2 regions of the Bombilactobacillus sp. ESL1197 genome follow, and region 1 is predicted to be linked to the other one. Evidence: a T-box and tRNA genes for the amino acid it is inferred to sense, from the RefSeq annotation. Region 1 holds a T-box; the other holds one or more tRNA genes.

Evidence for each region. The T-box of region 1 lies ahead of leuS (leucine--tRNA ligase). A T-box ahead of a tRNA ligase gene usually reads a tRNA of that ligase, here a tRNA-Leu.
Region 2: it encodes a tRNA-Leu, which carries the amino acid that the T-box ahead of leuS (leucine--tRNA ligase) is inferred to sense. The anticodon was not compared.

The regions. Positions count from the first base shown of each region.
Region 1 is NZ_JBYLTY010000002.1:9,643-19,791, reverse strand. It holds gene AC3B6B_RS05725 (putative polysaccharide biosynthesis protein) at 1-1,624, opposite strand, end outside; gene leuS (leucine--tRNA ligase) at 1,656-4,076, opposite strand; T-box leader at 4,113-4,320, opposite strand; gene AC3B6B_RS05715 (glucosaminidase domain-containing protein) at 4,363-5,469, opposite strand; gene AC3B6B_RS05710 (phosphatase PAP2 family protein) at 5,647-6,273, shown strand; gene AC3B6B_RS05705 (MDR family MFS transporter) at 6,203-7,711, opposite strand; gene metK (methionine adenosyltransferase) at 7,719-8,918, opposite strand; gene AC3B6B_RS05695 (class I SAM-dependent methyltransferase) at 9,026-10,149, opposite strand, start outside.
Region 2 is NZ_JBYLTY010000001.1:592,902-603,050, forward strand. It holds gene tilS (tRNA lysidine(34) synthetase TilS) at 1-1,258, shown strand, start outside; gene hpt (hypoxanthine phosphoribosyltransferase) at 1,267-1,809, shown strand; gene ftsH (ATP-dependent zinc metalloprotease FtsH) at 1,999-4,071, shown strand; gene hslO (Hsp33 family molecular chaperone HslO) at 4,180-5,052, shown strand; gene dusB (tRNA dihydrouridine synthase DusB) at 5,191-6,183, shown strand; gene lysS (lysine--tRNA ligase) at 6,195-7,685, shown strand; tRNA gene AC3B6B_RS02490 (tRNA-Lys) at 7,765-7,837, shown strand; tRNA gene AC3B6B_RS02495 (tRNA-Gly) at 7,864-7,935, shown strand; tRNA gene AC3B6B_RS02500 (tRNA-Leu) at 7,950-8,035, shown strand; tRNA gene AC3B6B_RS02505 (tRNA-Arg) at 8,045-8,118, shown strand; tRNA gene AC3B6B_RS02510 (tRNA-Gly) at 8,155-8,226, shown strand; tRNA gene AC3B6B_RS02515 (tRNA-Pro) at 8,235-8,308, shown strand; tRNA gene AC3B6B_RS02520 (tRNA-Pro) at 8,312-8,385, shown strand; gene AC3B6B_RS02525 (ATP-dependent Clp protease ATP-binding subunit) at 8,743-10,149, shown strand, end outside.

The DNA of each region.
Region 1 (10,149 bases):
AGCCTAAAATCTTCTCCGCTAAGTGCGATTTTAAAATTAAATAACCATAGATCCCAACACCTAATACAACTTCCAGGCATAATAACACAATAGCCCACGGGCGACCTTGATTATTCACCAAATGATATGCAACAAAATCCAAGATTAAAATGGCTACTAACATCACAACTGTTAACATAAAAATGCCACAAGTACGGTTAATGGTCGGCTGTAATTTAAACTCAAATTTCACACACAATAATCGCAACATCAGCCAACACGTGACCGCCATGCCAATAGCAGTCGCCATTAAGGGTCCAAAACTACTAAAAATTAAAATACATGGATATTGTACAAGCATTTTAACAATAAAACCAATCACAAAATATTTAATCGCCATTTTATTTTGATATAGTCCTTGTAAAATAGCTGACAAAACCGTAAATAGCCCCAACAAGATAGCTACTACACAACTAAATTGTAACAAGTAAATCCCCAACTGATCATATCGATAAAACAAAATATACAAAGGCTTAGCTACTGCATACATGCCTAAAGCTGCCGGTAACATAACTAAGAAAAACAATTGTAAGATATTACCAATTTGATCTTGAATTTCTCTTTGGTTATGACGCGAATAAGCTGCTGACAATAAGGGAATCGCAGTAACAGCCATCGCTGTTGATAAAGAAACCACAATCATAATTAATTTATTTGCATTAAAGGCAAATAGAGCATACATAGCATTCAATGTGTCTTTACTAAAATGTTGAAACGACGACATCATTGAATTAAACGTCGACTGATCAAATAATTGGAATAAGATAATGCCAGAATCCAGAATAATAAAAGGAACTGCTTGGCGAATAATTTCTCCAAAAAAATTCTGATGACGTGTATCAATTTCAAATTTACTTTGTCGTGATAGACGGCGAATTTGCGGTAATTGTTTTAAAAAGTAAATTACCAACACTCCTAAACCAAAGACCGCACCAATGAAAGCCGCAAAGGTCGATTGCGTTACGGCACTAACATAACTGCCCTTTTGCACCTTCATAATTAAATACGTTGCCGCTAACATATAAATTACGCGCGCCACTTGCTCAATTAATTGAGAAACCGCTGAAGGCGCCATTTGTGAATAGCCTTGAAAATAGCCCCGCATGAGACTCATCAACGGAATGATTAATAACGCAATCGCCAAGGCTCTTAAAACTGGAATGGCATTGGCATTGCCATCAGCAAACCAATCACTCAAAAGCGGTGCGCCAAAATACATCAGCGCTGCACTAATTATGCCCATCCAAGCCATGATTTTGATGCCTTGTTTAAATAACTGGTTTCCCGCCGCATACTCGTTTAAAGCATTGTAATGCGCAATTTGTTTGGAAATTGCCCCGGGAATACCCGCCGTCGAAATTATCAAAAATAGACTATAGATATTATAGCCCTTAGCAAATAGGGCATTGGCCAAGGTAGCCGTTAAAACGGAACCAAACCACATATTCCACGGAATGATATAAATAGCACCCAAGACTCGCGAAAAAATACTTCCCGCCGTCATCCAAGCTGAACCCTTAATTAAATCATTTTTGCCACCAGTTACCGCAGTTGTCACTGTATTCTCTTCGACATCTTGATCCATCAAATTGATCCTCTCTAAAATTGATGAATTATTATTTTACCACAAAATTCACAATTTTTTGCGGAACCACAATGGTTTTTACAATCTTTTTATCAGCAATAAATGATTGTGTCTTTTCATCAGCTAATGCTCTTTGTTCTAAATCAGCTTTGGAAATATCAACTGGCACCGTAATCTTATTTCTTAACTTACCATTAACTTGCAAAATAACTTCGACTTCAGCACTAACTAGATCTTCTTCATTGTAAGTTGGCCATTGAGCATAAGTGATGGATTCATCATGACCTAATTTTTGCCAAATTTCTTCAGCAATATGCGGTACGATTGGGGCTAACATTTTAATTAAACCTTCAGCGTAATCCTTTGGAAACTGATCTTGCTTTTGCACAGCGTTGACAAAAGTCATCATTTGCGAAATTGCCGTATTAAATTGTAACTTTTCATAATGATCACTAACTTGTTTCACAGTTTCACTATAAATCTTTTTCAAATCAGCATTCGGCTGCTCGGTAATAAAATCAGTCCGCAAAGTGTTGTCATCATCTGCATTAATATATAAGCGCCAAACCCGCTCTAAGAAACGATAAGAACCAGCTAAGCCATCTTCACTCCAAGAAATGGAAGCATCTAACGGTCCCATAAACATTTCGTAAAGACGTAACGTATCAGCACCATATTCATCGACAACATCATCAGGATTAATAACGTTGCCTTTGGACTTCGACATTTTTTCGTGATTATTACCCAAAATCATTCCTTGATTAAATAATTTTTGGAACGGTTCTGGTGTCGGTACAACACCTAAATCGTATAAGAACTTATGCCAAAATCTTGCATACAGTAAATGCAGCACAGCATGTTCGGCTCCACCGACGTATAAATCAACGGGCATCCACTGTTTTAATTTTTCATAATCAGCGATTGCTTCATCATTATGTGGATCTACATAACGCAAGAAATACCAAGAACTACCAGCCCATTGTGGCATTGTATTGGTTTCCCGCCGACCTTTGCGGCCATTTTTATCAACCACATTGACCCAGTCAGTCAAGTTAGCCAACGGACTTTCAATCGTACCTGAAGGTTTAATATCATGTTCTGCTGGCAAACGTAATGGTAATTCATCTTCAGGAACTAAACTCGTGGTTCCATCTTCCCAATGAATAATTGGAATGGGTTCACCCCAGTAACGTTGCCGTGAAAAGACCCAATCTCGCAAGCGGTAATTAACTTTCTTTTGGCCAACCTGATGATCTTCTAACCACGCCAAAACCTTATCAATTGCCTGCTGTTTATTTAAACCATTTAAAAACTCCGAATTAATATGTTCACCATCACCTGTATAAGCATGATCACTGACATCACCACCCGCAATGACTGCTTTAATTGGTAAGTCAAACATTTTAGCAAATTCGAAATCTCGGTCATCATGTGCTGGAACAGCCATGATAGCACCCGTCCCGTAGCTAGCCAAGACATAATCAGAGATCCAAATTGGTAACCGATCGCCATTAATCGGATTAATAGCGTAAGCGCCTGTGAAAGCACCTGTTTTTTCAGTATTTAAATCGGTCCGATCCAGATCACTCTTTTTAGCAGTTGTTTCCTGATATTGTTGAACTTGTGCTTTTTGTTGTGGGGTAGTAATTTGATCCACTAGTTCATGCTCTGGAGCCATGACTACATAAGTAGCGCCAAATAACGTATCTGGCCGTGTCGTAAAGACATTAAATGTTAAATCATGATCGGCAATCTCAAACTTAACTTCAGCACCGACTGACCGGCCAATCCAATTGCGCTGCATTTCCTTAATATTTTCGGGCCAATCGATCAAATCTAAATCATCCAATAAACGATCCGCATAAGCCGTAATTTTGAGCATCCATTGTCGCATTGGCTTACGGTAAACTGGAAAACCACCACGTTCAGTTTTGCCGTTGACAATCTCCTCATTAGCGACTACTGTACCTAAATCCGGACTCCAATTAACAGGAACTTTGGCTTCATAAGCTAACCCTCGTTTATACAATTGTTCAAAGATCCACTGTGTCCATTTATAATAATTGGGATCAGTAGTATTAATTTCGCGCTCCCAATCGTAAGAAAAACCTAGCGAATTAATCTGCCGCTTAAATGTATCAATATTTTGTTGCGTAAAATCAATGGGATTATGTCCAGTTTTCAGCGCATATTGTTCAGCGGGTAAGCCAAATGCATCCCACCCCATGGGATGTAAGACATTATAGCCTTGCATCCGCTTCATCCGGGCAATAATATCGGTCGCGGTATATCCTTCTGGATGCCCAACATGTAATCCTTTACCGGATGGATAAGGAAACATGTCTAACGCGTAAAAGTTTTTCTTATTTGGATCTTCTGTTGTTTTAAACGTCTTATGTTCGGCCCAATAGGCTTGCCATTTTTTTTCAATAACGTTGTGATTATAACCCATAATTACCCTCCTACAAAAAAAGTCCCATTGCTCTTGCAATAGGACGAAATTTACCCGCGGTACCACCTAAGTTTTATATATTAACTATATAACTCTCAAGTATTTAACGATACCCCGTGACTACTTACTATTAGTTCAGTAATCAAACTCCAAAGATGAGTTCATTAAAAAATATCTGTGAAATCACACTAACCTTCCACTCTCTGATAATCAATTTTTCAATTACTATTCCTTTGGTAAAAACTAATCTGACGCATATTATAAATAAAAATCACGCTAATTGCAACTAGTCTGACGAATTTTCAGTTGCAGCTTCCTGTGGCGAAACTTGAATTGAATTATCAGTAGCTGGGGTTGACTTAGTATTAGAAACTGCTTTAGCCTGCACAACTGGTGCTTTTTTAATAACAGCAGCTGGATCAGCATGATCTCCACTAGGAATTGTCCGTGAAAAATCAGTTTCAGTTTTTGCATCCTTAGGCCGATTGCTTGGTTTAGTACTAGGAGCTTGCAATATTTCCTTGTTGGTATTAATTAATTCATTCAGGGAATTATTAACAATAACCGGTAAAGCCGGCGTTTGTGTTTCGCTAGTAGCTGAAGCATCAGCTGCTGGATTTTGAAATTTATTTCTCACAATTACCGGGGCTTGTTGATTTTGATAAGTATTCCTTGTAGAATTATGGTTCACATCATTTGTGACTAAACTAACATTATTGACTACAATGTCATTGACACTTGGTTTAGTAGCATCAACTGATTGATCAAACCGCGTTAGATTATACTTTTCAATCAAACTGTTCAATTTATCGGCATATGATGTATCCGTGGCATAACGCCCCGTTAAAAAGCTAGTAGCATCTTTATAGGAACTAGTTTTACTACGCCAAGCTCCAGAATACATGCCATTATCGCGCAGTAAACGAACGTAGTCTTCTAAGGACTCACGATAGGAGGGATACTTGCGAAAATTAGCTTGAATACCATACAAATTACCACTGCCATCATCTTCTTGCGTGGCCATATTAACCGCTGATCCTTGAAAACTGCCTTTAACACCAAACAAGTTATAATTAGGCGCCTGGGCTAAAGTACTTGTCCCCCAACCGCTTTCTAAGAGTGCTTGGGCTAACATAACTGAAGCATAAAGATCATTATTATTGGCTAACTTTTGCGCCGATAAACCCAAATAATTTAAAAATGTTTGATCCCCATATCCGGACGATGTGACCACATTTTCCAAGTTATCAGCATCATTGACGTTAATTGTCACTTGATCAAAACTATCAGCATAACTCGTCACACTACTATGCTTTAAAGCATTTAATGCAGTTAAACAACTTAAGCAACTAATTGCAACTAGTTTAACTGATCTTCTTAAATGTTTTTTCATCAAACAGACCCCCTTTATTTGCGACTGGGATAAAAATATACTAAGGTCTTTGTCCCAATCTCATTTATTAGTTAAACTTCCCACTACTTCAAGCTAATTATAGTCACCAATGAACTTAATCAATGCCCTTTCCGGTAAGATTTACCAAAAAATTAATTATTTTTTAGGAGATTATTAATGAAATTATCAAAACTATTACTTTTTCTTAGCATTTTCTTTATCTCTTGTTTTTTAATTTTGACAATGATGTTATTTCATCATCAACCAGCATTACGGCACTGTGATTTCTGGTTTTTTCAACACTTAGCTTTTTTGAGTGAACATAATCGAACCTTCTTCAAATACATCACCACTATTGGTGCGCCCAAAGTCGTCTTTGGTCTAACTATCCTTATTAGCCTAATTCTAAGGAATCAACGCCAACGAATTTTTCTGCTTAGTAACGTAATAAGTAATTTATTATTAAACCAAGTTTTAAAAGCGCTCATTCACAGACCTCGTCCCAATTTAAATCATCTCGTTCAAGCAACTGGCTTTAGTTTTCCTAGCGGTCATGCTATGGCTACCACTGCTTTAATTGGTAGTTTAATTCTCATCTATTACCAAACTACGAAAAAAAAGCAATTACCATTTTTCTTAATGGTAATTGCCCTCATCATTATTATCAGTCGTCCCATTTTACACGTTCATTATTTTTCTGACGTTTTAGCAGGTACCTGTTTAGCTAGTGGAATTACTCTGCTGATTTACCTTGGCTTTTTTGAAAATCCTTTAACAAATAATCACTATGGTCAAAGAAATTGAGAATAACTGCCACAATTAAAATGATAATTCCCACTACAAAAATCCAGTGCAAGCCTTCATAAACAATTTGTCTAGCTGGTGCTAAATATTGTTTTGCTAACAAATGCGCGGTCGAAGAATTAATCATTTGATCCAACATTTTAAAAGTTAAACCTGAATGTTGTTGTACTCCTTGTGCCATTTTTAGGTTCATCACAATTCCAAAGACGGAAACCATCAAGGTTTGCCCCAAATTACGAGCTAACGTATTGAAACTGGTGGCCGTTCCAACTTCATCTGCTGTGACTACACTTTGCGAAGTAACCGTGGAAGTTGTAATCGACAAACCAAAACCAAAACCAACCACCGCAGAGATAATTAGAAAAATGCCAAAGGCCGTTTTTAACGGTAACAACAGATAGCACCCACAGCCAACCACTAGAAAGCTAAGTGCAAATAACGTAATTTTATGCGGTGGATATTTAGCAATCATTTTACCAGAAATATAAGAACCAAATAACCAAACTACCGAACTAGGTGTAACCACAAAGCCCCCCATCGACGGCTTCAGTCCTAAAACGCTCTGCATCCAAATTGGCAAATAAGCATCAAAACCAATCAAGAAACCAGAAATTAATAGAATCGACACATTTTGTACAACAAAAGTACGATTTTTAAATAATTTTAACGGCAAAATTGGATCTGATTTTTGCCGTTCGACCTTCACAAATACAAAAGCACCTAATACGGCTGCTACTAACAAAATTAAACTAATTAGCCAAGCATGGGCATTATTTAAGTTCTGTAGCCCGAGCATTAAACAAACTAAGACGAACGTTAATAAGATAATACCTTGAAAATCAACCGGCTCACGCACAGCTTGACTGCGCTTAGGTTCATGCAAAAATAATTGAATCAAGATAATTGTAATCAAACCAATGGGAATATTAATGGCAAAGACCCAATGCCAAGACAGTTGTTCAACAATAAAACCACCTAACAAAGGCGCCACAATTGAGGCAATTCCCCAGGCAGACCCATTTAAGCCAATCATATTGGCCCTTTTTTCTAACGGATAAATATCAGCTAAAACGGTATACGTCAACGGCTGAATTGCCCCAGCACCTAGTCCTTGTAAAACCCGTGACAAAATTAGTTGCAACATAGAATGCGAAATACAACATAAAAAAGAACCCAAGACAAAAATTAATAAGCCAATATTTAATAAAATTTTACGACCATAGCGATCAGATAATTTACCATAAATCGGCGTCGTGACCGCGCTCATTAATAAATAGATTGAAAAGACCCAATTCATTAATTTCAAGCCATGTAAATCACTAATAATTGTCGGCATCGCCGTCGAAACAATCGTTCCTTCGACGGCTGTCATGAAAGTTGCTACAAAGACTGCAACCGTGACCCACTTAACGTTTGTTTTTTTTACTGTTGAATTCACAATATCCCTACTTTTTAATAGCTTGCTGAATCGCTGTAACTTTGTCTAATTGTTCCCATGGCAATTGCACATCAGTGCGCCCAAAATGGCCATAAGCAGCCGTTTGCTTATAAATTGGCCGCTTTAGATCTAACATCTCGATAATTCCGGCTGGTCTTAAATCAAAGACTTCCCGAATAGCTTGCACAATTTGCGAATCACTATAATCACTTGTATTAAAGGTATTAACATTAATAGAAACTGGACGTGCTACCCCGATCGCATAAGCTAATTGAATTTCAATTTGATCAGCGACCCCAGCAGCAACTAAATTCTTAGCCACATAACGTGCCGCATAACTAGCCGAACGATCAACCTTAGTCGCATCTTTGCCAGAGAAGGCTCCACCACCATGATGAGCAAAACCACCATAGGTATCGACAATAATTTTACGACCAGTTAATCCAGTATCACTACTTGGACCACCTAAAACGAAGCGTCCAGTTGGATTAATAAAGAATTTAGTTTCAGCATCCAATAGTTCAGCCGGAATAACTTGTTTAATCACTTTCTCAATCACATCTTGCCGTAAATCAGCTAACTTGACATCTGGATCATGCTGCGTACTTAAAACAACTGTATCAACCCGTAAAGCCTTCCAGTTATCATCATATTCGACAGTAACTTGCGCCTTTGAATCTGGGCGTAAATAAGTCAATTCATGTTGTTTGCGGACCTGAGTCACCTTATAAACCAACTTGTGAGCCAAGATAATCGGCAAAGGCATAAACTCTGGTGTTTCATTGGTAGCATAACCAAACATCAAGCCTTGATCGCCAGCACCAATTTGATCTAGCGGATCAGTATCATTGTCTGAATCTCTTTTTTCTAAGGCGTCATCCACCCCTTGCGCAATATCAGGCGATTGTTGATCAACCGCAATAATCACGGCACAAGTATCAGCATCAAAACCGTAAGCCGAATCCGTATAGCCAATTTCACGAATCGTTTGACGTACAATAGCTTGCATATCAACGTAAGCGGTCGTTGATATTTCGCCAGCAACCAAAACTAATCCAGTGGTCACTGTAGTCTCACAAGCAACCCGTGCTTGCGGATCCTTAGCTAAAATAGCATCCAAAATAGCATCACTAATTTGATCAGCTATTTTATCTGGATGTCCTTCTGAAACAGATTCCGATGTAAAGAAATGACGTTCTTTTTCCATAAAAATACTTCCCCCTTGAATTTAGGTTACAGGTAAGCTAAATAGCCCCATCGGGAATTTAGTTAACTAAAATATGTTATCACATATTTAAAAACATTAATACTTAATTATTTATAAACATAATCACGAGTCATTGGCAAACCAGTTCCAGAAGGACCCTTAGTTAATAGATATTGCACAACGTCAATATGTCCGGAAGCGAAGGAAGCAGCACAAGCTTGTAAATACAAATCCCACATGCGACTAAAACGTTCGTCCATCATCTCAATGACTTCTGGTAATTTAGCTTGGAAATTATGATCCCAAATTTCAAGGGTTTTTTGATAATGTCTACGTAACATTTCAGTATCAGCAATTTGCAATCCGGAACCAATAATATTTTGGATATTTTCTGTTAAGCCGGGAATGTACCCACCTGGGAAAATCCACTTATCAATCCAGCCATTGGAACCACCATGTTGTGTTTGCATCGTAATTCCGTGAATCAACGCTTTACCATTGTCAACTAAGAAATCACTAACATCTTGGAAATAACCTGGCAAGTTTTCCTCACCTACATGTTCAAACATGCCCACAGAAACAATGTAATCCCACTGACGGCCCTTCAGTTCACGGTAGTCCGTCAATAAGATTTCTGCGCGATCTTGCAGACCTAATTTTTCAATCTGTGCAGTCACATACTTATACTGTTCTTCACTTAAAGTAATGCCCGTAACCTTTAAATCATATTTTTGTGCAGCAGTCAGCATTAAAGTACCCCAGCCACAACCAATATCTAATAACGTTTTGCCTGGTTGAGGATCTAACTTTTTCAAAATATGATTAACTTTATTCAACTGTGCAGTTTTTAAATCATCATCTTCATGTTCAAAATACGCACAAGAATAAGTTAGCGTCTCATCTAACCAAAGTTTATAAAAGTCATTACCAATATCGTAATGATCTTGAACATATTCTTGATTTTTACTCTCTGAATGTTGACGGTTGGAAACAAATTGTTTAAATTTTTTATTGTATAAAAAGCTATCTTTACTTTGATAAGCGGCTAAAATTAAATCTTCGATACTGCCATCGATCTCAATTTTCTTATCCATATACGCTTCACCTAAAGCAATTGAAGCGTTAGCTGCAATCTCTTTAATTGGAATAGCTTCATGAATAGTAATATGAATTTGGGGATCGCCAGTACCATAAGTTTCAGTCTTACCATCCCAATAGGTTACCTTAAGAG
Region 2 (10,149 bases), on a different contig from region 1:
GCGTGTGTTAATTGCGGTTTCTGGCGGTAGTGATTCCCTGGCATTGTTAAACTTGGTGTTACAATTACCTCAAGCTTGGCGCCCTGTGATTCATGTGGCAACTGTTGATTTTCAGTTGCGAGCGCAAAGTGTGTCAGAAGTGGTTTTAGTGCAGCAGTTTTGTCAACAGCACCAGATTGCTTTTCATACGATTACTTGGCAGCATGAATCGGTAGTGACGGATTTAGAAAATCAAGCCCGCCAATTTCGTTATCAGTACTTTGCACAATTAATGAAGCAATTTGATTTAGAACAATTATTAGTTGCGCATCAGCAAGATGATCAAGTGGAAACAATCTTAATGAAATTGATCCGAAGTGGTAGTTTGTGGGAAGTGCCGGCAATGCAGCGGTGTCGGGCTTTTGCTTCTGGACAATTAATACGACCGTTGCTCAATTTTTCTAAGCAAGAATTAGTGGCTTACTTACAACGCCAGCACATTAGCTTTGCAGTTGATGCAACTAACTTTGAAGATATTACGTGGCGCAATCAATTGCGCAATCAAATCATTCCCCAACTGCAAGCATTAAATCCGCAATTTTCCCAGCACGTAACTAATTTTGCTACCCAGTTACAACAGTCAGTGCAATTGACAACAGCAATGTTTGAACAATTACAAACGCTCAGTGTTAATGTTGGCGCGCAAGCATTAGATATGGATTTAACGGCGATTAATTCTTTAAATGCGGAGCAAACAGTTTTATTTATTCAATATGTATGCCATCACCAGTTAAACTTAGATTTAACTAACCGCCAATTGCAACAAGTTAAACGCTTATTACCACAAGCTAACGCCCAGATGGATATTGGACAGAATTGGTTACTGGTGAAAGCTTATCAAAAATTAAGTCTGCTTCAGAAGCCACAATCGAAAAAGACATTCGCGCTTGCGCTCAAGCTGAACCAGCCCTGTCTTGCAAATGATGGACAAAAGTTTACAATTAAACAGTCTTCAAAAATCAATCGCAATACTTTTTATTTTAATCGTTTGCCACAAAAGATTCGGATTCGGACACGCCAGCCAGGAGATCGTGTGCGTTTAATGAACGGGCAGCATCAAAAGCTAAAAGATCGTTTGATTAACTTGAAGTTGCCCCGCTTATTGCGAGATCAATTGTGGGTAGTCACTTTTGATGAAGAAATTGTTTGGATTAAAGATATTTATCGTTATCAAATTTCCCCTACACAATATTTATTTGAAATTAAGATTGGAGATTAATTATGGAAATGGATCAGGACATGCAGAAAGTGCTTTTTTCTGCGGAAGAAATCGCACAAGCTAACAAAAAGTTAGGACAACAGTTAGCAGCTGATTATAAAGATAAGGACCCACTGTTTGTTTGTATTTTAAAAGGAGCAATTGTCTTTTTAACAGATTTAATGCGGCAACTACCTCAAAGTGCCGAAATTGAATTTATGGATGTTTCAAGTTATAACGGTCAAACCGCAACGTCTGGTCAGGTTCGAATTCTCAAAGACTTAGACGTATCAGTGACGGGTCGCGATGTCGTTTTTATCGAAGATATTATTGATACAGGCATTACCTTAAAAGAATTAACGAATTTGTTTAAGTCTCGTCATGCTAAGTCCATTAAAATTGTGACCCTGCTTGATAAGCCAGCTAACCGGCAACAAAATGTGCATGTGGACTACGTGGGGTTACAGTGTCCAGATGAATTTGTTGTAGGCTATGGTATGGATTATCAAGAACGTTATCGTAATTTGCCATATATCGGTGTTTTAAAGCCAGAAGTTTACACGCAAAATTAAGTTAATTCTAATTCAAGTGGAATCAAAACAATATGATATACTGGTTTTAATTGCTGAGTAGCTGAAAGCTGTTAAGGGCTTAAGTGGTAAGCATTTGTTTCACATAGTTATATCTTAATCAAGGCTAGCGGCTCATGCGAGATTGTGTTAGCATGAAAAGCAAGTTTATTCTTGTGGAGGAAAAATAGATTGAAAAATAATCGAAATGGACTACGAAATAATAGTCTATTTTATATCATTATTTTCGTGTTGTTAATTTTGGCTACTAGTTGGTTTGTTGGAGGACAAGGATCATCACAAGTTGAAAACCTTTCTTCGAGTGAATTTGTGTCCAAATTAAAAGCTAATAAAATTAAACATTTTTCGCTTCAACCGTCTAATGGTGTTTATAAAGTTTCAGGAACTTTAAAAAAGTCTGAAACTAGTAAAGGCAGTCAGTCAAATGTTAATTTATTTTCACACTCAGCAGCGACTGTAACTAAGGCAAAGAATTTTACGGCTACCGTTTTGCCGAATAATTCAACGTTGCAAGAAATTAATCGCGCGGCACAGAAGTCGCAAACAAAAATGAGTACGCGTGAGGAATCACAGAATGGAATGTGGCTTAATATTGCCTTAACGGTAATTCCGTTTTTATTCTTCGCATTCTTATTGTATTCTATGATGGGTCAAGCTGGTCAAGGTGGCGGTGCTGGCAAGATCATGAGTTTTGGCAAGTCGCAAACCAAGCCAGTTGATCCTAAGAAAAATAAGGTTCGTTTTTCTGACGTTGCTGGTGCTGAAGAAGAAAAACAAGAATTAGTTGAAGTAGTTGATTTCTTAAAGGATCCGCGGAAATATCTAGCTTTAGGTGCGCGGATACCATCAGGTGTTTTATTAGAGGGACCTCCCGGAACTGGTAAAACATTATTAGCTCGTGCCGTTGCTGGTGAAGCAGCCGTGCCATTCTATTCTATTTCTGGTTCAGATTTTGTGGAAATGTTTGTTGGTGTTGGTGCTTCCAGAGTGCGTGATTTGTTTAGTAGTGCTAAAAAGAATGCCCCCGCCATTATCTTTATTGATGAAATTGATGCCATTGGTCGCCAACGTGGTAACGGTAAAACTGGTGGTGGCAATGATGAACGCGAACAAACTTTAAATCAATTATTGGTAGAAATGGACGGCTTTACCGGTAAAGAAGGTTTAATCGTGATGGCGGCTACTAACCGTTCGGATGTGTTAGATCCTGCCTTATTGCGGCCAGGTCGGTTTGATCGAAAGATTTTAGTTGGTCAACCGGATGTCAAAGGGCGCGAAGCCATCTTGAAAGTCCATGCCAAGAATAAACCCTTGGCTGATGATGTTGACTTGAAAGTTATTGCCCAACAAACCCCTGGGTTTGTCGGAGCCGACTTGGAAAATGTCTTAAACGAAGCAGCTTTAGTAGCGGCTGAACGTAATAAAACTAAAATTGATGCGGCCGATATTGATGAGGCTGAAGATCGTGTAATTGCGGGTCCCGCTAAAAAGGATCGGGTTATTTCTGCTAAAGAACGTGAAACCGTGGCTTACCATGAAGCAGGACATGCGATCATTGGTGTGGTTTTGAGTGATTCCCGCGTTGTCCGCAAAGTTACGATTATTCCGCGTGGTCGTGCGGGTGGTTATGCGATTATGTTGCCTAAAGAAGATCAGAACTTGCTGACTAAGAAAGATTTAATGGAGCAAGTTGCTGGCTTAATGGGTGGTCGCACTGCTGAAGAAATTATCTTTGGGGTACAATCATCTGGTGCTTCCAATGACTTTGAACAAGCAACGCAAATTGCGCGGTCCATGGTCACTGAATACGGAATGTCGGAGCGCTTAGGGATGGTCCAACTTGAAAAAGGTGGTGCTCCAGTTGGGGCCTACGGTCAACCTAACTATTCTCAAGAAACAGCAACTGCCATTGATGAAGAAATTCGCAAGATTTTAGATGAAGGTCATCAAACGGCGGTGGAAGTTATCCAAAGCCATCGTGAACAACATAAGGCGATTGCACAAGCACTATTAAAGTATGAAACTTTAGATGAAAAACAAATTTTGAGTTTATATAATACTGGTCATATGCCAGAAACTAATCAAGATGAATTTCCATCAGAAAAGGCTTCGACTTTTGAAGAAGCTAAACAAGCTGCGCAACGCCGTGATGAAGCCAAACAAGCGCATGAGGTTGCACAACATCATGAAGAAACTATCACTGCAGATCCTGCTGATAGTGATGATGATCAAACTGAAGAATAACAAAATCAAGTTGGTAAGCACAGACTGTAGTGGTCTGTGCTTACTTGCTTTTGGAGATTTAATAACGAGTTTCAAATGATACAACTGAATTTTGAAGGAGAATTTGCGATGCAAGATTATTTAATTAAAGCTTTAAATCAAAATAGTCATTTTCGAATTTATGTCGTACGGGCCACTAACTTAGTGGCGACGGCGCAAGTCAATCATGATACATGGAGTGCTTCCACGGCTAGTTTAGGGCGTAGTTTAATCGGAACATTATTATTAAGTACTTCCATGTTAAAAAATGATGAATTATTAACTACGCGGATTGCTGGTGGCGGACCAGTCGGGTTAATTGTTGCGGACGGTAATGCGCAGGGCCAAGTGAAAGGCTATGTTCAAAATCCACATATTAGTTTGCCGCTGAATCAAAAAGGTAAAATTGACGTGGCTAAAGCCGTGGGACAAAATGGTTATTTGGCGGTTACCAAAGATCAGCATTTAGCCCAACCTTTTACAGGCAAGGTTCCATTAATTTCCGGTGAATTAGCCGAAGATTATGCGTATTATTTAGTACAGTCAGAACAGATTCCCGCAGCAGTGGGACTGTCTGTTTACGTAGAAAGTGATAATCATGTGAGTTGTGCTGGCGGATTTATGGTGCAAGCCATGCCGCAGGCTACGGAACAAGAGTTAACGGCGTTAACCACCAAGATTCAGCAATTACCACCATTGCATGAATTACTGCAAGAAAAAAGTCCTGAAGAAATCTTAACGTTATTATTTGCCACGGGAAATAAAATTTTAGAGAAAATACCAGTGAGTTTTACTTGTGATTGTTCCAAACAACGCTTTGCAAAAACGATTCAAGCTTTGCCATTAACTGAATTGCAGGCTATGGAACAAGAAAATCAACCAGTAGAAGTGGTTTGCAAATTTTGTGGACAAAAGTATCATTTTACACCGACTGAAATTCAACAAATGATTTCACAGAAATAATTGCCAGTAGGGTATTGACTTTGCTATCATGTAAATGATAGTTATCTGAAAAAATTAAAACTAACCAATTCATTGATTAACGCTAGACGCTAATTTTAACAGGCTGAGGTTTGATTTTAAAAGAAAGAAGAAGAGAGTATGGAGTGGAAAATAGGGGATGTTACGATCCCCAATCAAGTTGTGGTCGCCCCAATGGCGGGAATTTCTAATTATTCATTTCGCATGACGGCCAAAGAATTTGGGGCAGGATTGGTAGTTTGCGAAATGGTTAGTGATCGCGGTATTTTATACAATAATCAAAAGACCCATGAAATGTTGTATGTGAATCCTAACGAACATCCGATTAGCATTCAAGTTTTTGGTGGTTCGAAGGAAACGTTAGTTCCGGCGATTAAATATGTGGCCGAAAATACGGCGGCAGACATTATCGATATTAATATGGGCTGTCCCGTGAAAAAGGTTACTAAAACCGGGGCTGGTTCACATTGGTTATTGGATCCGGATAGTATTTATGATTTAGTGAAAGCGGTCAAACAAGAAATCTCAAAGCCTTTGACTGTGAAAATGCGCACAGGGTTTGATAGCGATCATATTTTGGCTGTAGAGAATGCCTTAGCGGCCCAAGAAGGTGGCGCTGATGCCATTGCCATGCACGGTCGGACTAAAGCGCAAATGTATACGGGGCATGCGGATTGGGAATTATTACATGAAGTGGCACAACATTTAACCATTCCGTTTATGGGTAACGGTGATGTGAAAACGCCCCAAGATGCTAAAGTAATGATTGATGAAGTCGGAGCCGATGCAGTGATGGTAGCGCGGGGAGCGATTGGTAATCCTTGGGCATTAAAAGCCATGGTCACTTATTTAGACACCGGTGAATTATTGCCAGAACCAACACCGGCTGAAAAAATTCAAATTGCGAAAGAACAATTAGCGCGGTTAGTGGAATTAAAAGGTGAGCGAATTGGTGTTCCAGAATTTCGGCAGCAGGCCGCTTACTATTTAAAAGGAATTCCTCGTTCAGCCCGCACGAAAGCGGCCATTAATGAAGTGAATACGCAACAAGAAGTTGATGAATTGCTGGATCAATTTGCCCAGCAAGCAATGCAACGACAATTACAAAGATAGGGGTTAGTAATATGGCAGAAAATGAAATGAATGATCAATTACGTGTTCGGCGACAAAAGATGCAAGACTTACGTGATGCTGGGATTGACCCGTTTGGTCATCGTTATCAACCAACAGCAACTGCCCAAGAATTGCATGAGCAATATGATGCTTTAGATAAAGATGCAATTGAGCCAGTTAAAGTGCAAGTTGCTGGTCGGATGATGACCAAACGTGGCAAAGGTAAAGTTGGTTTTGCTGATTTAAAAGATCGGACGGGTAAGATTCAACTTTATGTGCGTAAAGATGTTGTCGGTGAAGAAAATTATCAGATTTTTAAAAAAGCGGACTTAGGGGATTTGTTTGGCATTGAAGGAACGGTGATGAAGACCGACATGGGTGAATTAACTGTGCGGGCTGATCATGTTACTTTATTAACTAAGGCCTTAAGACCATTGCCAGATAAGTATCACGGCTTAACCAATGTGGAACAAATTTATCGGCAACGGTACTTGGATTTGATTACCAACCAAGAAAGTTTCGATCGTTTTGTGAAACGCACCAAAATTATTTCAGCAATTAGAGAATATTTGGACCAAAATGGCTTCTTAGAAGTGGAAACGCCCGTTTTGCATAGTCAAGCCGGTGGCGCATCGGCACGACCATTTTTGACACACCATAATGCCTTGGATATTGATTTGTATATGCGTATTGCCTTGGAACTACCACTAAAACGTTTGATTGTTGGTGGCATGGAACGGGTTTACGAAATTGGTCGAGTCTTTCGAAATGAAGGGATTGATACCAAGCATAATCCTGAGTTTACTGAATTAGAAAGTTATGCTGCTTACTTTAACTTTGAAGATGTGATGGACGAAACTGAAGGTATTTTTCGCTATGCCGCCAAAAAAGCTTTAGGTACCCAGCAAGTGACTTATCAAGGTCATGCTGTTGACTTAAGTAAGCCGTTCAAACGCCAACATATGGTTGATGCCATTAAGGAACGGACCGGAGTTGATTTTTGGCCCGAAATGTCCATTGAACAAGCTCGCAAGCTTGCAGATGAACATCAGGTTCATTACGAAGATTATTGGCAAGTTGGTCATATTATTAATGCTTTCTTTGAAGAATTTGTTGAAGAAACCATTACTGAACCAACTTTTATCTATGGTCATCCAATTGAAATTTCACCGTTAGCTAAAAAGAGTGAACGCGATCCCCGTTTTGTTGATCGCTTTGAATTGTTTATCTTAGGTAATGAATATGCCAATGCCTTTACTGAATTAAATGATCCAATTGATCAACGGGAACGCTTTGAAGCTCAGGCGAAAGAACGTGAAGCTGGTAATGATGAAGCTGAACCAATTGATGAAGATTTCGTGGAAGCTTTGGAATATGGGATGCCACCAACTGGTGGTTTAGGCATTGGAATTGACCGTTTGGTAATGTTGCTAACCGATGCGCCATCCATTCGTGATGTCATTTTATTCCCAACATTACGGCCAGGTGAACAAAATAAGTAAATTTTTGTTTGAGAGAGTTGCATTTTGAAATTAAAATTGTTATACTAATACAGTCATTGGGTTAGCTGATGATTGTATTGAGTCGCTAGCTCAGTTGGTAGAGCAACGGCCTTTTAAGCCGTGGGTCGTGGGTCCGAGCCCCACGCGACTCATACTATCGTTGAAGATAGTTTTAATTGCGGAAGTAGTTCAGTGGTAGAACATCACCTTGCCATGGTGGGGGTCGCGGGTTCGAGTCCCGTCTTCCGCTTTCATTATAATCACGCCGGGGTGGCGGAACTGGCAGACGCACAGGACTTAAAATCCTGCGGTAAGTGATTACCGTACCGGTTCGATTCCGGTCCTCGGCATTATAATGAGCACCCATAGCGCAATTGGATAGAGTGTCTGACTACGAATCAGAAGGTTGTAGGTTCGACTCCTACTGGGTGCATTGTACGATTGTACATTTATATTTGTGAATTTGATTGCGGAAGTAGTTCAGTGGTAGAACATCACCTTGCCATGGTGGGGGTCGCGGGTTCGAATCCCGTCTTCCGCTTTTTTCATCGGGAAATAGCTCAGCTTGGTAGAGCGCTACGTTCGGGACGTAGAGGTCGCAAGTTCGAATCTTGTTTTCCCGATTTCGGGAAATAGCTCAGCTTGGTAGAGCACTACGTTAGGGACGTAGGGGTCGCAAGTTCGAATCTTGTTTTCCCGATAAGTCCAGTTACATATGATGGTTGAAGATACGATATTATTTATCGTATCTTTTTGTATATTAAAAAGTTCAGTAAGGGAGGCCACGTAATTAATGCTGTTTAAACCTATATGCTTTTAAGATGTTATGTTACTGAACAAGAGTTGCTATGGGCAAAAGCCACACTTTCAATAGTTTGAAGCTTTTGGTTCTAATTCTTAATCATTGTTCAGATGAGTGTTTGACGATAAACTAAAATTAATAATTTAATTCATTACGATGACTTTTCATTGGTACTCTTGTTAATCTGCGGTAAAATAGTCAAACAACGTAATGTTTTAAGAATATTCAATTGAAGTAAAAGAAAGAGAGATTGTTATGAGCGAATTATTTACTGATAGTGCCAAAACTGCTCTAAGTTTGGCACAAAAGATCGCAATGGCTTTTCGTCATCAAGCTGTAGGTACAGAACATTTACTCTATGGTTTAGTAGAACAGGGTTCTGGAGTTGCAGCTCAAACAATTACTGAAATGACAGTCACTTCTGAGGATATTAAAGACGAAATTGAAGCCCTCACAGGCTATGGCGATAATACGGATGAGCGCCAAGATCAACTCTATCTACCGTATTCACCTAGAACGGGGCAAGTTCTAGAACAAGCTAGTCAACAAGCCAAATTGTTAGGTGCTAATCAAGTTGGAACCGGCCATCTCTTATTGGCTTTATTACATGATCAGACAATTTTATCTTCACGGATTTTAACTAGTTTGGGCTTAAGTATTGTTAAGACCAAGCGCTTATTATTAAAAAATATGGGTATTTCTGAAAGAGTTGATCGGGCTAATCAAAAAAAGAGTATGAATGGTTCACAAAGTGCGACACCAACACTGGATTCTTTAGCCCGTGACTTAACTATTTCAGCCAAACAAAAACACTTAGATCCGGTCATTGGTCGAGACAAAGAAATTGAACGAATGATCCAGATTTTAAGCCGTCGCACCAAGAATAATCCAGTTTTAATTGGTGAACCAGGAGTCGGTAAAACGGCAATTGTTGAAGGTCTTGCTCAAAAAATTATTAAGCAAGAGGTTCCGTTAGAGTTACTCAATAAACGGGTAATGATGTTGGATATGGGTTCACTAGTAGCTGGCACCAAGTATCGTGGTGAATTTGAAGATCGTCTGAAAAAGATAATTAATGAAATCAACCAAGATCAAAATGTTATTTTATTTGTTGATGAGTTGCATACTTTAATCGGTGCAGGCGGAGCTGAAGGGGCCATTGATGCCTCGAACATCTTAAAGCCACCACTATCACGCGGTGAGCTCCAAATGATTGGTGCCACTACTTTAGATGAATACCAAAAATATATTGAAAAAGATGCGGCTTTTGCTCGTCGATTTGCGAAGATTGTGGTGGAAGAACCAACTACCGAACAAACCTATGAGATTTTGAAAGGCTTGCGCCCAGAATATGAACAACATCATCATTTAAAGATTACCGATGCGGCTTTACAGGCTGCAGTTGATTTATCCAAACGTTATTTGACAGATCGTTTCTTGCCTGATAAAGCGATTGATTTAGTTGATGAGGCCGCTGCGCGAGTGCACATTAATCAGTCTGCACAGCAACAACCGCAAAAATGGCAGGCCCTGGAGCAAGAGTTGAATAATGTGGGGATGCAAAAAGATCAGGCTATTGCTCAACAAGATTTTGAAAAAGCGGCAGTTTTACGGAAACAGGAATTAAAACTGCAGCAAGAGCTTGCCGAAAGTGAACAAAAC